DNA from 2 places in the Amycolatopsis sp. w19 genome. Region 1 is predicted to be linked to the other one. Evidence: riboswitches for the same ligand, from Rfam matches in the RefSeq annotation. Region 1 holds a riboswitch; the other holds the start of a gene.

Evidence for each region. Region 1 has a riboswitch for cobalamin ahead of metE (5-methyltetrahydropteroyltriglutamate--homocysteine S-methyltransferase). Riboswitches for the same ligand answer to the same signal wherever they lie in the genome.
Region 2: linked by a shared signal. The riboswitch ahead of ACSMFO_RS33230 (ABC transporter substrate-binding protein) and the one ahead of metE (5-methyltetrahydropteroyltriglutamate--homocysteine S-methyltransferase) in region 1 are both predicted to bind cobalamin.

What each region holds. Positions count from the first base shown of each region.
Region 1 covers NZ_JBPQFM010000002.1:496,490-503,643, reverse strand. The annotation lists gene metE (5-methyltetrahydropteroyltriglutamate--homocysteine S-methyltransferase) at 89-2,362, opposite strand; cobalamin riboswitch at 2,462-2,684, opposite strand; gene ACSMFO_RS06800 (ribonucleotide-diphosphate reductase subunit beta) at 2,767-3,843, opposite strand; gene ACSMFO_RS06795 (ribonucleoside-diphosphate reductase subunit alpha) at 3,920-6,901, opposite strand; gene ACSMFO_RS06790 (acetoacetate decarboxylase family protein) at 7,125-7,154, opposite strand, start outside.
Region 2 covers NZ_JBPQFM010000023.1:27,376-34,529, reverse strand. The annotation lists gene ACSMFO_RS33250 (DMT family transporter) at 69-1,064, shown strand; gene ACSMFO_RS33245 (Prokaryotic metallothionein) at 1,191-1,397, shown strand; gene ACSMFO_RS33240 (cation:proton antiporter) at 1,610-3,343, opposite strand; gene ACSMFO_RS33235 (class I SAM-dependent methyltransferase) at 3,693-4,436, opposite strand; cobalamin riboswitch at 4,460-4,614, shown strand; gene ACSMFO_RS33230 (ABC transporter substrate-binding protein) at 4,695-6,203, shown strand; gene ACSMFO_RS33225 (ABC transporter permease) at 6,205-7,146, shown strand; gene ACSMFO_RS33220 (ABC transporter permease) at 7,140-7,154, shown strand, end outside.

The DNA of each region.
Region 1 (7,154 bases):
ATTGACGCCTTGACAATACCTCGATGGAAGTTCCGTGAAGGCCTCCTTCACTACCTTGAGGGTAGGGAAGGAGGCCTTCACGGACCGGTCAGGCCAGTTCGGAGCGGACCGTGTGGGCGGCCGCGACCAGGTTCCGCAGGGCCGGTTCGACCTCCGCGTAGCCGCGGGTCTTCAGGCCGCAGTCCGGGTTGACCCAGATCCGCTCGGCGGGCACGGCGCCGACGGCGGTCCGCAGCAGGCCGCTGACCTCGTCCACGCCGGGGACACGCGGCGAGTGGATGTCGTAGACACCCGGCCCGACGCCGCGGCCGAAGCCCGCCGCGCCGAGATCGGTGACGACCTCCATCTTCGACCGCGCGGCCTCGATGCTGGTGACGTCGGCGTCGAGCGCGTCGATCGCCTTGACCACCTCACCGAATTCCGAATAGCACATATGTGTGTGGATCTGCGTGGCGTCGTCGATCCCGGAAGTCGCCAGCCGGAACGAAGAAACCGCCCACGCGAAGTACGCCTCGTGCGCCGCCGCGCGCAGCGGGAGCAGCTCCCGCAACGCCGGCTCGTCCACCTGGATGACGCGGATGCCCGCCTCCTGCAGGTCGTGCACCTCGTCGCGGATGGCCAGCGCCACCTGACGGGCGGTCTCGCCCAGCGGCTGATCGTCGCGGACGAACGACCACGCCAGGATCGTCACCGGTCCGGTCAGCATGCCCTTGACGGGTTTGCCGGTCAGACCCTGCGCGTAGCGAGCCCACTCGACGGTCATCGGCTCCGGACGCGAGACGTCGCCGTACAAGATCGGCGGCCGGACGCAGCGCGAACCGTAGGACTGCACCCAGCCGAAGTCGGTGGCCGCGAACCCGGCCAGCCGCTCGGCGAAGTACTGCACCATGTCGTTGCGCTCGGGCTCACCGTGCACCAGCACGTCGAGGCCGAGGTCCTCCTGCAGCCGGACGACACGCTCGATCTCCGCCTTCATCGCGGCTTCGTAGCCCGCGTCGTCCAGCGAACCCGCCTTGTGCGCGGCCCGCGCCTTGCGGACGTCGGTGGTCTGCGGGAACGAGCCGATCGTCGTGCTCGGCAACGGCGGCAGCTTCAACGCGGCCTGCTGAGCCGCCGCCCGCCGGGCATAGGGGGAGCGGACGGTGTCCTCCGGCCGCAGCGCCTCCAGCCGGGCGCGGACCCCGCTGTCGGCCAGGTCGGCCGCCGTCGCGCGATCCGTGGCCGCGGCGCGGGCGGCGGAGAGGTCGACGCCCTCTTCCTTCAACGCACGCCCGAGCAGGACGACCTCGTCGACCTTCTGCCTGGCGAAAGCGAGCCAGCCCTTCAGCCGCGGGTGAAGCCCGTCCTCTCGTTCGACGTCGTAGGGCACGTGCAGCAGCGAACAGGACGTCGACACGCTGACCGACTTCGCGGTGCCCAGCACCGTCGCCGCCCGGCTGAGCGCGCGGGTCGGATCCGTGCGCCAGACGTTGCGCCCGTCCACGACACCGGCCAAGACCTCCTTGTCCCGTAAGGCGGGCTCGGCGGCGACGGCGTCCACAAAGGACTCATCGGACACGAGATCGACGGCGATGGCGTCGATCGGGGAACGGGCGAGCACGCCGAGTCCGCGTCCGAGCCCGCCGAAGTATCCGGCGACCAGGATCTTCGGCCGCGCGGTCTCCTTCGCGAGCCGGTGGTAGGCGCGGATGAGCGCGTTGAGTTCCCGTTCGCTGCGATCCGCGGCGAAGGCGGGCTCGTCGAACTGGACCCACTCGACGCCTTCGTCGTGCAGACGGCGCAGTAGTTCGACGTAGGCGTCGAGAAGGTTGTCGAGCAGCTCCAGCGGGCGGAAGCCTTCCGGAGCCGTCTCGGCCGGTTTCGCGAGCAGCAGGAACGTCACCGGGCCCACCAGCACCGGCCGGGTCTCGACGCCGATCGCGCGGGCTTCGCGGTACTCGTCCAGCGGTTTGGTGCCGGTGAGCGAGAACGTCGTGTCCGGGCCGAGTTCGGGGACGATGTAGTGGTAGTTCGTGTCGAACCACTTCGTCATCTCCATCGCCGGCGCGTCCTGCACCCCGCGCGCGGCGGCGAAGTAGGTGTCGAGCGGCGAGAGGCCGAGCGTGGTGAAGCGCTCCGGCAGCGCTCCGAACAGCTCGGTGGTGTCGAGCACCTGGTCGTAATGGGAGAACGTGTTGGAGGGGACGGAATCCAGTCCCGCGTCCTTGAGTTCCCGCCAGGCGCGGGTGCGCAGTGCGCGGCCGGTGCCGAGCAGTTCGGCCTCGCCGATCCTGCCCGCCCAGTAGCGTTCGAGTGAACGCTTGAGTTCCCGGTCCGGTCCGATCCGGGGGTAGCCCAGCACTGTCGTGCCGATTTCGGTCACAGCTCTCTCCTCGCGAGCTTGTCGTCGGAGCCCGGGGCGCGCAGGAGTGACCGCCGTTCGGTCGTGCCCATCCCACGAGGCCCGGACTCACGCACGCCGTCGGCGCGCGTACCACGGGCAGGTCTTCGGACTCGTGGGCGACTCGCTCGCTCCTACCGGCCGTCGCTTCCCGGGGCGCCATGTCCCAGTGCTTTACCGTGTCTCGCACGGTGACGGCTTTCGTTCCCACATACCGCTGCGGGGCAGTCCCGGATTCGCACCGGGTTCCCTGTTACCTCGACCGGCCTGGGAGGCCGGGCGAACCAGTAGCACTCCGGAGCGTACCGCGAAGGAGAAGTACATGAAGGCCCCCTTCCTGTACCTAGGCGCAAGGAAGGGGGCCTTCATGTACTACGTGTCGGTGATCAGTCCCAGTCGAGGGCGCCACCGGACTGGTACTCGATGACGCGGGTCTCGAAGAAGTTCTTCTCCTTCTTGAGGTCCATCGCCTCCGACATCCACGGGAACGGGTTCTCGGTCTCGCCGAAGATCGGCGCGAGGCCGATCTGCTGCGCCCGGCGGTCGGTGATGAAGTGCATGTACTGCTCGATCAGCTCGGCCGAGAGCCCGAGCATGCCGCGCGGCATGGTGTCGCGGGCGTAGGCGACCTCGAGTTCGCACGCTTCGGTCAGCATCGTCCGGATCTCCGCCTGGAACTCCTCGGTCCACAGGTGCGGGTTCTCGATCTTGATCTGGTTGATGCAGTCGATGCCGAAGTTCAGGTGGATCGACTCGTCGCGCAGGATGTACTGGTACTGCTCGGCGATGCCGATCATCTTGTTCCGGCGGCCGAGCGAGAGGATCTGCGCGAAACCGGTGTAGAACCACATGCCCTCGAAGATCACGTAGAACGCGACGAGGTCACGCAGGAAGTTCTGGTCGGCTTCCGGGGTGCCGGTCTCGAAGTCCGGGTTCTCCAGGTTCTGCGTGTACTTCAGCGCCCACGCGTCCTTGTCCGAAATGGACGGGACCTCGCGGTACATGTTGAACAGCTCGCCCTCGACCAGGCCGAGGCTTTCGCAGATGTACTGGAAGGTGTGCGTGTGCACGGCCTCCTCGAACGCCTGGCGCAGCAGGTACTGGCGGCATTCGGGGTTGGTGATCTGCCGGTACACCGCGAGCACGATGTTGTTGGCCACCAGGGATTCCGCGGTGGCGAAGAAGCCGAGGTTGCGCTTGAGCATGGTGCGCTCGTCCTCGGTGAGGCCGTCGGGCGACTTCCACAGCGCGATGTCGGCCTGCATGGCGACCTCGGTCGGCATCCAGTGGTTGTTGCAGCCGGCGAGGTACTTCTCCCACGCCCAGGTGTACTTCATCGGCAGCAGCTGGTTGACGTCGGCGCGGGCGTTGATCATCCGCTTGTCGTCGACGTTGATGCGGGCGGCGCCGACTTCGATCTCACCGAGGCCCGTGGCGTCGGCGGAGGCGTCAAAGGTGGTCATGAAAGCTCACTTCACGAGTCGGGGGTCGTGAGTGGCGATTCGGGTCAGAACCCGAATCGCCACTCACGACGATGTCTTACTGGCAGGCTTCGCAGTCGGGGTCGTCGATCCGGCAGGCGGCGCCTTCGGTGGCGACGAAGTCGACGTCCGAGACCTTCGGCATCTCCTTCGGCTCCGGCTTGGCGGCCGGGGCAGGAGCGGTCACCGGCACGGCCGGAACCGCGGCGGAAGCCGACGGCGCGGGCGAGGCGGCGGGAGCCGGGGCGGCGGCGGGCTTCGGCGAAGCGGGTGCGGCGGGGGCCGGGGTGGCCGAGACCGCGTTCAGCTTGCCGTCGGTGCCGCGCAGGGTGCTCTTCTCCACGTGCGTCGCGGACCGGGCCCGCAGGTAGTACGTGGTCTTGAGGCCCTTGTGCCAGGCGTAGCGGTACAGCTCGTCGAGCTTGCGGCCGCTGGGCGCCGCGATGTACAGGTTCAGCGACTGGGCCTGGTCGATCCACTTCTGGCGCCGCGAACCCGCGTCCACCAGCCACTTGGACTCGATCTCGAACGCGGTCGCGTACAGCGCCTTCAGGTCGTCCGGCACGCGGTCGATCTGGCCGAGGCTGCCGTCGAAGTACTTCAGGTCCGAAACCATGACCTCGTCCCACAGCCCGCGCTCCTTGAGCGAGCGGACCAGGTGCGGGTTCACCACGGTGAAGTCGCCGGACATGTTCGACTTGACGAACAGGTTCTGGAACAGCGGCTCGATCGACTGCCCGACGCCGCAGATGTTGGAGATCGTCGCGGTCGGCGCGATCGCCATCACGTTGGAGTTGCGCATGCCGACGGTCTTGACCCGCTCACGCAGCGGCGCCCAGTCCAAAGTGGACGAAGTGTCGACGTCGAGCGCGTCGCCCTGGCGGGCGTCGATGAGCAGCTGCATCGAGTCGATCGGCAGGATTCCCTTGCTCCACAAGGAACCCTCGAACGTCTGGTACTGGCCGCGCTCCTCCGCGAGGTCGGTCGAGGCCGAGATCGCGTAGTAGCTGATGTGCTCCATGCTCGTGTCCGCGAACTGCACGGCCTCGTCCGAGGACAGCGGGACACCGATCTCGAACAGCGCGTCCTGGAAGCCCATCAGGCCGAGGCCGATCGGGCGGTGACGCAGGTTGGAGCGGCGCGCCTCCGGGATCGTGTAGAAGTTGATGTCGATCACGTTGTCGAGCATGCGGACCGCGGTGCGCACGGTCTTCTCGAGGCGCTGGGTGTCCAGGCCCTCGGGGGTGACGTGCTTGAGCAGGTTCACCGAGCCGAGGTTGCAGACCGCGACCTCGTCGGTGGTGGTGTTCAGGGTGATCTCGGTGCACAGGTTGGACGAGTGCACGACACCCACGTGCTGCTGCGGCGAACGCAGGTTGCACGGGTCCTTGAAGGTGATCCACGGGTGGCCGGTCTCGAACAGCATGGTCAGCATGCGGCGCCACAGGTCGACCGCGCGGACCTTGCGGAACACCTTCAGCTCACCGCGTTCGGCGGCGGCCTCGTACTCGCGGTAGCGCTCGGCGAACGCGTTGCCGTAGAGGTCGTGCAGGTCCGGGGTCTCGTTCGGCGAGAACAGCGTCCACTGCGCGTCGGCCTCGACGCGGCGCAGGAACTCGTCCGGCACCCAGTTCGCGGTGTTCATGTCGTGCGTACGACGACGGTCGTCACCGGTGTTCTTGCGCAGGTCGAGGAATTCCTCGATGTCCACGTGCCAGGTCTCGAGGTACGCGCAGGCCGCGCCCTTGCGCTTGCCGCCCTGGTTCACCGCGACCGCGGTGTCGTTGGCGATCTTGAGGAACGGCACGACACCCTGCGACTGGCCGTTGGTGCCCTTGATGTGCGCGCCGAGGCCGCGGACCGGGGTCCAGTCGTTGCCGAGACCGCCCGAGTACTTCGCCAGCAGCGCGTTGTTCTTGTACGCCTGGAAGATCGAGTCCAGGTCGTCGTCGACCGTGGTCAGGAAGCAGGACGACAGCTGCGGACGCGTGGTGCCCGAGTTGAACAGCGTCGGGGTGGACGCCATGAAGTGGAACGTCGAGAGCAGCTCGTAGAACTCGATGGCACGAGCCTCACGGTCGTCCTCGCGGATCGCCAGGCCCATCGCGACGCGCATGAAGAACGCCTGCGGCAGCTCGAAGCGGACCCCGTCGTGGTGCTGGAAGTACCGGTCGTACAGGGTCTGCAGGCCGAGGAAGCCGAAGTCGAGGTCGCGTTCGGCGTGGATGGCCGCGGTGATCTTGTCCAGATCGAAGGTCTGCAGCTCGGCGTTGACCAGCTCCAGCTCGATGGCGCGCTTGAGGTAGTCCCGGAAGTACTGCGGGTACCGGGTGGCCATCTCGTCCTGGCTGGCCTGCTGCGGCACGCCCGCGAGGTAGCTGAGCGCCTCGCCGCGGAGCTTGTCCGCGAGCAGCCGGGCGCTGACGTAGGAGTAGTTCGGCTCCTGCTCGACGAGCACGCGCGCGGCCATGATCTGCGCGAGGGCGAGCTCGTCGGCGCTGATGCCGTCGTAGAGGTTGCGCTTGGCCTCGGCCAGCACCGGCTCCGCTGAGACGTCCTCGAGACCGGCGACGGCCTCTCCGACGACGTGCGAGACGCGGGCCCAGTCGAGCGGGCGGAGCGAGCCGTCGGCCGCCTTGACGCTGATGGCGACGTCCGACGACGCGGGCTTCTCGGCCTCGCGGGCCTTCGCGCGCTCCTCGCGGTACAGGACGTACGCGCGGGCGACCTTGTGGTGCTCGCCGCGCATGAGCGCGAGCTCGACGATGTCCTGGATCTGCTCGATGTGCAGCGCGGTCTCGGGACCGGCGTGGCGGAGCAGGGTGGTCTCGATCTGCTCGGTCAGTTCCTTGACCAGGTGGTGGATCCGCGACGAAGCGGCCGCGTCACCGCCCTCGACGGCGAGGAAGGCCTTGGTCACGGCGACCGAGATCTTGTTCGCGTCGAAGGGGGACACGCTGCCGTCCCGCCGGATGACTCGCACGGTCGCGGGCGTGGTGTCCGAGGACGAGGGCGGCCGCTGACCGGTTTCCACTGACATGCGTCACTCCAATAAGGGCGCGTTGAAGCACCACAAGGCCTCACAAGGCCGTGCGCTGCAGGTTCACAAAGCTGTCCGACCACCGCTCCCGAGCGGTCTCCCCGTCGCTGGGCGGTGCCGGTTCCCAGAGACTACATGTAGGGGTCGGAGGCTGCACGTGCCCCAATGGGTGGCGTGTCGTCGGCTCACCCTGGCGGGTTAGACGATCACGCTGAGCGGCTGGTCAACCGCCGAAGACGATCTTGAAATCGCG
Region 2 (7,154 bases), on a different contig from region 1:
AATGCTACCGATTTCACCGTAGGAACATTCACTTTTGCTATGCGACCGGACTCGGCATAGTGATCGCCATGAGTGTTCGGGCACCCGATCGGCACCGCACGGCCGCGCTGCGCATCACCGGGGGCGCGGCGTGCACTTCGGTGTCGGCCGGGTTCGCCAAACTGTCCGGTGCGAGTCCGGGGACCACCGCGTTCCTGCGCTGCGCCATCGCGCTGACGGTGCTGGTCCCGCTGTCGATCCGGGAATGGCGGCGGATCGGGCCGCGGCCGTGGCGGCTGATGCGGTTCGACCTGGCGGCGGGGATGCTGCTCGGCATCGACTACGTGTTCTGGGTGGCCAGCATCGAGGACGTCGGCGCGTCCATCTCCACGGTGCTGCTCACCATTCAGGTGGTGGTGTTCCCGCTGCTCACCTGGTTGTTCCACGGATCGGCCCCGTCCAGGCGGTTCCTCGCGCTCATACCGGTCATGCTGATCGGCGTGACCATGGCGGCCGGCGTGATCGGCCAGGCCGAGCCGGGGACGGACCCGGTCGGCGGCATCGTGTTCGGCACCATCGCGGGCATCGCCTACGCGGGGTATCTGTTCTTCATGCGACAGGGCGGCGGGCAAGGCCATGTCGTGTTCCCGGTGTGCGCTTCCACGACGGCGGCGTGTGCCGCGGCGGTCGTGGTCGGCAGTGTGTGGACGGGGATCGACCTGGACCTCGACCTGGCCGCGTGGCTGTGGCTGATCGCGCTCGCATTGGTCGGGCAGGTGCTCGCCTGGCTCCTCATCGCGGGAGCGCTTTCCCAGCTGGCGCCTCAGGTGAGTGCCTCACTTCTGTTGCTGCACCCGGTTCTGGCCGTCGTGTTCGGTGTCATCGCCCTGCACGAGCGGCCGACCATCACGCAGCTGGCCGGATGTCTGCTGGTCGTCGTCAGTGTTTGGGCGGTGAGCCGGACTCCGCGGCGGGAACGTGTGTCTTTGGGCGAGCGGGGAAGATTCCGGCCGTCCAACGTCCAGGATCTTCCCCACTCGGTCGTCCGCCCGGGGCGTGACCGGCACGATCAAGGTTCGACGTAGATACACAAATGACCTGCGGATCAGCCGCAGCCCGCTCCCCTACGGTTGCCGGCGCCATACGCCGGGTAGCCCTCCACCATGACGAACTGCGAAGTCTGCGGAAACGACTACTAAAAGACGTTCGAGATCCACACCGTCGACGGAGCGAAGCACACCTTCGACTCCTTCGAATGCGCGATCCACCAACTGGCGCCGATCTGCGAGCACTGCGGCTGCCGCGTGGTCGGACACGGCATCCAGGTCGAGGATCGCTTCTTCTGCTGCGCGCACTGCGCCAGGGAGAGCTCGGTCGCCGGAGGAGACAAGGCACGCGACGCCGTCGCGACGTCCTGATCGTCAGACCGCGAACCGAAGAACCGCGCCTGACGGGACGATGTCCGCGCCTTCGGCCAGCACGGCCACCGGAAGCGCCTCGTCCGCGCGACCCCGTCCGCCGCCCTAGGCGTGACTCGCGTGCTCGGAAACCGGACTCGCGTGATTGGAGACGGATCTCCGAGTTCGGTGTTCAAGCACGCGAGATCCGTCCTTGAGCACGCGTGATCCGGTCAGGAGATCGGCCGGTCCGCCAGCTGTTCGAGCCTGGCCATCTCGACGTCGAGGGCGGTCTGGGCCCGGCTCAGCGCCTCGGAGCTGTACGCGCCGCTCGACCGGGCGTGCTGGAGACGTTCGGACTGTTCGGTCAGGACCCGCAGGCGCAACCGCAGGTACTGCTCGATCTGTTCCGGGGCCGGGCGGTCGCCCGGTGACGCGGGCGGGACGCGTACGTCCGAGCGCACCCGGTCCACGACCCGGTCACCGAAGGGCCCGTTGCCGGGATCCTCCAGGCCGGGATCGTCCAAAAGGGACGTCGCCGCGTCGGCCAGTTCGGTCGTGAGCCGGACGTACTCGCGCCGCAACCGGCCCGGGTCCTCCGGCGGCACGCGCGCCGCGCGGATGACCGCGGGCAACGTCATTCCCTGGACCAGCAGCGTCGTGGTCGCCACCACGTAGGCGATCAGGACCAGCAGGGCGCGGTCCGGCGTGTCCTGCGGAAGGGTCTGCGCCGCCGCGAGGGTGATCGCGCCGCGCATCCCCGCCCAGCCGAGCACCACCCCACCGCGCCAGCCCAAGGTCTCGGTGAGCCGGAACTCGACGTCGGCGGCGGCCCGGTCGAGCCGTTTCCGGAAATGCGCCACCCGCCTCGGTGACGCCTTGTCCAGCCGTTCGGTGACGGCGGGATTCGACTCGTCGCCCCGCAGCACCGCCTGCGTCGTTTCCAGCCGGGGCTTGAACCGAGCGGCCTTCCGCTGCTCGCGGTACAGGCCGCCGACCAAGGGCCCGACGAAGACGATGCGCGCGACGATGACGAGCGCCGACGCGGCCAGCCCGATGCCGAGCGCGCGCCACACGCTCGAACCGTCGTCGTGCACCTCGTCGATGAGGGTTTTGACGCTGAGTCCCATGAGCAGGAACATCGCGCTTTCCAGCAGGAAGGCCGCGGTGCGCCAGTTGACGGCCTCGGCGAGCCGATCCGTCGCGCGCAGATGCCGCGGGGCGAGGTGACCGGTCACGAGGCCGGCGACGACGACCGCGAGCACGCCAGAGGCTCCGGCCTCTTCGGCGGGCAGGAACGCGATGAAGGGGACCACGAAGGAGATCGCGGTGTTGAGCACGGCGTTGCCCAGCAACGCGCGCACCCGGACGTTGACGATCCCGACGAGCAATCCGATCCCGACCGCCACGACGACCGCGAAGACGAACTCTCCCACGATGCCCCAGACGGACACCGACCCGGCGACCGCGGCGACGGCCGACCGCAGCAGGACGAGCGCGGAGGCGTCGTTGACCAGTCCTTCGCCTTCGAGCACGGTCAGCAGCCGGGGCGGGAGGCCGAGCCGCCGTCCCACGGAGGTCGCGGCGACGGCGTCGGTGGGGCTGATGACCGCGCCGAGCGCGAACGCGGCGGGCCAGCCGATGTCCGGGATCAGCTCGTGGAACAGCCAGCCCGCGCCCAGGGTCGTCCCCACCACGAGCAGCACCGCGAGACCGGTGATCGGCCGGATGTTCCGCCGGAAATCGACCACCGGCATGTTCACCGCCGCCGAATACAGCAGCGGCGGGAGTACTCCGGCGAGGATCAGCTCCGGTTCGACCTCGGGATGCGGGACGCCGGGCAGGAAGCTCAGGCCGATACCGGCCACCACGAGGCTCAGCGGAGCGGCCACGTTGAGCCGTTCGGAGAACGCGGCCACCAGGACGATGCTGACGACACCGAGGACGACGACGAGGGTCAGGTTCACCGGGTTCACGTGTCCTCTCGCCGGTCAGTGGCTTGCCGTGTCCATTGGACACGAGGTCAGCGGACCCGCAAGTCGGAGCCGGTCAGTGCGGTGTGTCGCGAAAGCCACCTCGCCTGCGGTGCGCGAAGCCGCCCAGGTACCGAGGCCGCCGAACGCGTCGTGAGTGGCAAAGAGCGTTTCGGTGGCGACCGACAGGGTGAAGGGGACCTTCCCCTCATCGCACGAGCGGAAAGTCCCCTTCACCCCGGCCTGCGGTCCTCATGGGTGGCAGAGTCCGAGCAGGTGTTGCGAAAGCCACTTTCGCAACGTTGAAGGTTGCGAAAGCCACTTTCACAACATCCGGAGCCCTTCAGCGCAGCGCCGCCAGGACGTAGTCGTCGCCGGACTGCCACACCGGGGCCACCTCCGCGAAGCCCGCCGCCCGGAGCAGCCTGGTGTGCTCCTGCGGGCTGAGCCGGTTGCCGTAGCCGGTCGAGATGCCGCGCAACTCTTCGGCCGTGAAGCGCTCCCTCAGCGCGGGATCCGCGGCCACCGCCGCCCACCAGGTCTTCCAGTCCTCGTTGGCGTGGACCCCGGCACGGGCCGCGCGGCGCTCCTTGACGACTTCGGCGAGCTCGCGGATGGCCGGTTGCTCGTCGTAGAGGTGGTCGCCGTTCACGAGCGCTCCGCCCGCCCTCAGCGCGACGGCGAGGTCACGGTAGACCTCGGCGAGCCGCTCGGGGCGCAGCCAGTGCAACGCGGTCGTCGAGACCGCCGCGTCGACCGGCCGCCACTTCAGCCGGCCGCTCTCGGCGAGATCGGCCCGGACGTACTCGATGTCGCTCCGCTCCGGCCGGGTCGCGCGGGCGAGGGCGAGCAGGAACGGGTCGTCGTCGAGGCCGACGATCCGTGCGTGCGGTAACCGCCGGGCGAGCCTGGTGGTCAGCGAGCCGGGGCCGCAGCCTAGGTCCAGCACCAGCGGCTCGGCGACGTCGCGGCAGACGTGTTCGACGACGTCGATCACCACGGTGAAACGTTCTTCACGGTCGGCGACATAGCGTTCCTGCTGCACGTCCCACCGGCGGACCCAGTCCGCCGCGAGCTTCTCGTCCACCGGCCTCCCCTTCGTGATCTTGATCCTGTGTAGCACACGCCGGTCATGGGTTACCGTGTGCGCCACAACGTAAGAAGGTGCCCGTCGGGGGAAGCCGGTGTGAATCCGGCGCTGACCCGCAACCGTGATCGGCCGCCGAGCCGTGAGCCGGACTGCCCGCCGGACACCGCCAACCCCAACTGTCGTGGAGTGCGGAGCGGGGTCCCGTTCACGTGCGGTCGCGCGCCCGGGACAGTGCTCGACGTCCCGGAGGTCCCTATGACGCGTCATCCGCTCACCCGTCGGAGACTGCTCGCGCTGGCCGCGCTCACGCCGTTGGCCGCCTGCGGGACCGCGCCGGCGGACACGGGCCGGTTGCGAGTGGCGTTCGCCGCGGGCGGGTCGAAGGAAACCCTCGACCCGTCCCAGGTTTCGCTCTTCGTCGACCAGGCGCGGGCCAAGGCGCTCTTCGACACGCTGGTCGCCTACAACGCCGACACCTCCTTGCGACCGCGGCTGGCCGAGTCCTGGGAAAGCGACGTCGCCGGCACGCGCTGGCGGATCCGGCTGCGGCAGGCGGCCTTCCACGACGGTCGTCCGGTCACCGCGGACGACGTGCTCTACAGCTTCCGGCGGATCGCCGACCCCGCGCTGGCTTCCTCGTCGCGGCAATACTTCGCGAAGGTGGACTTCGCCCGCAGCAAAGCGGTGTCCCCCACCGAAATCGAGCTGACGCTGACCGCGCCCGACTTCGAATTCCCGTCGGGCTGGGGCGCTCCCGGCGCGGAGATCGTGCCCGCCGGGACGACGGACTTCACCGCGCCGGTCGGCTCGGGGCCGTTCCGTTTCGTCTCGTTCACCCCCGGCGACGCGGCGGTGTTCCGCAAGAACGAGTCGCATTGGGACGGCGCGCCGAGTATCGACGAGCTGGAATTCGTGCCGGTCAACGAAGAAACCGCGCGCGTCAACGCGTTGCTGTCCGGGCAGGTCGACTACGCCCACGACCTCGCGGCCGGAACCGCGGCGCGGCTGGCGGGCGACGGACGCGTGTCACTGCTCGAAGCCAAGGGAACGACGATGCAGGGCATGATGCTGCGCCTGACGCAACCCCCGTTCTCCGACCCGAGGCTGGTGCACGCCGTACTGTCCGGAGTGGACAGAGAGGCGTTGAACCGCGTCGCGCTGGCCGGACGCGGGGAGATCGGCAACGACCTGTTCGGCAAGGGACTTCGCGGGTATGCCGCGGACATCCCCCAACGCCGCCGCGATGTGGACCTGGCCCGGTCGCTCGTCCGCGAGGCGGGCGCGGAAGGGCTGGCCTTCGCTGTCGAGACCAGCGACGTCGACCCGGGTTTCGCCACCGCGGCCACGCTGATTTCCCAGCAGCTCAAGGAGATCGGGCTCGCCGCCACCCTGAACACCCGCGCGTCGAGCACCTATTTCAGCGAGGTCAAGACCAAGGGCGTCGCCGCGCTCACCCGCACGGCCACCCTGCCCGTCCCGACGTTCCTCAACCAGCGCTTCCGCACGCGCGGCTCGAACAACGTGAACGGCTTCGGCTCGCCGGAGTTCGACGCGCTGCTGGATCGCGCCACGGCCACCGCGGACGAACGCGCCAGGCTGGCGCTGTTCGGCGACGCGCAACGGATCGTCCACGAAACCGGCGGTCTGCTCGCCTGGGGGTTCAGCACCTGGACGATCGCCGTGTCGAAACGGGTTTCCGGGGTGGTGACCGCGCCGCCGAACACCTTCGATTGGGCTCGGTTCGACCGCGCCCGGCTGTCCTGACGTGCGGGGTCACGTCGTACGACGGCTGGGTTTCGCCATGGTGCAGGCGATGTTCGTGCTGGTCGCGACGTTCGCCGTGACCGCGTTGCTGCCGGGCGACGCGGCCTCGGTCGTGCTCGGCGAACAGGCCACCGACGAGCAGGTGGCGACCGTCCGCCATCAGCTCGGGCTCGACCAGCCGCTGCTCGACCGGTTCGGGAACTGGCTTTCGGGGCTGGTCACCGGCGATCTCGGCCGGTCGCTCGTGACCGGCGCCCCGGTGGCCGACGAGATCGTCCGCCGTTTCGCCGCCACCGCGGCGCTCGCCGGGGTGACGCTGCTCGTGCTCGTTCCGCTCGCGCTGGTCGTCGGGGTGGTCTGCGGGCTGCGCGAAGGATCGCGGATCGACCGCGTGCTCACCGCGGTCACGCTGTTCCTGCATTCGATCCCCGAGTTCGTCCTCGGGCTGCTGCTGGTCGCGGGTTTCGCCGTGCACACCGGACTCCTTCCGGCCACCGCGGCCGGAACGGATCCGGCCGCGCGGCCCGAAGTGCTGGTGCTGCCGGTGATCGTGCTGGTCGCCCGGCAGCTGTGCGACGTCGCCCGGCAGCTGCGGATCGGGATCGCCGAGCAGACCCGGGGTCCGGTGGCCGAGCATCTGCGCCTGCTCGGGCTGCCCGAACGCACCGTGGTGCTGCGCCATCTCCTGCCCGCGGCCGCGGCTCCCGCCGTGCAGCAGCTCGCCCGCGCCGTCGAAGGACTGCTGACCGGCACGGTGATCGTCGAATCCCTGTTCGCGATCACCGGGCTCGGCACGGGTTTCGTCGAAGCCGTGCAGAACCGGGACATCCCGCAGGTGCAGGGTTACGTGCTGGTGTTCGCCGGCGTGGTCGTGCTCGGGAACCTCGCCGCCGATCTGGTCGCCCACCGGCTGACCCCGCGCCGGGAGCTGGTCACGTGGTGAGCCGGGCA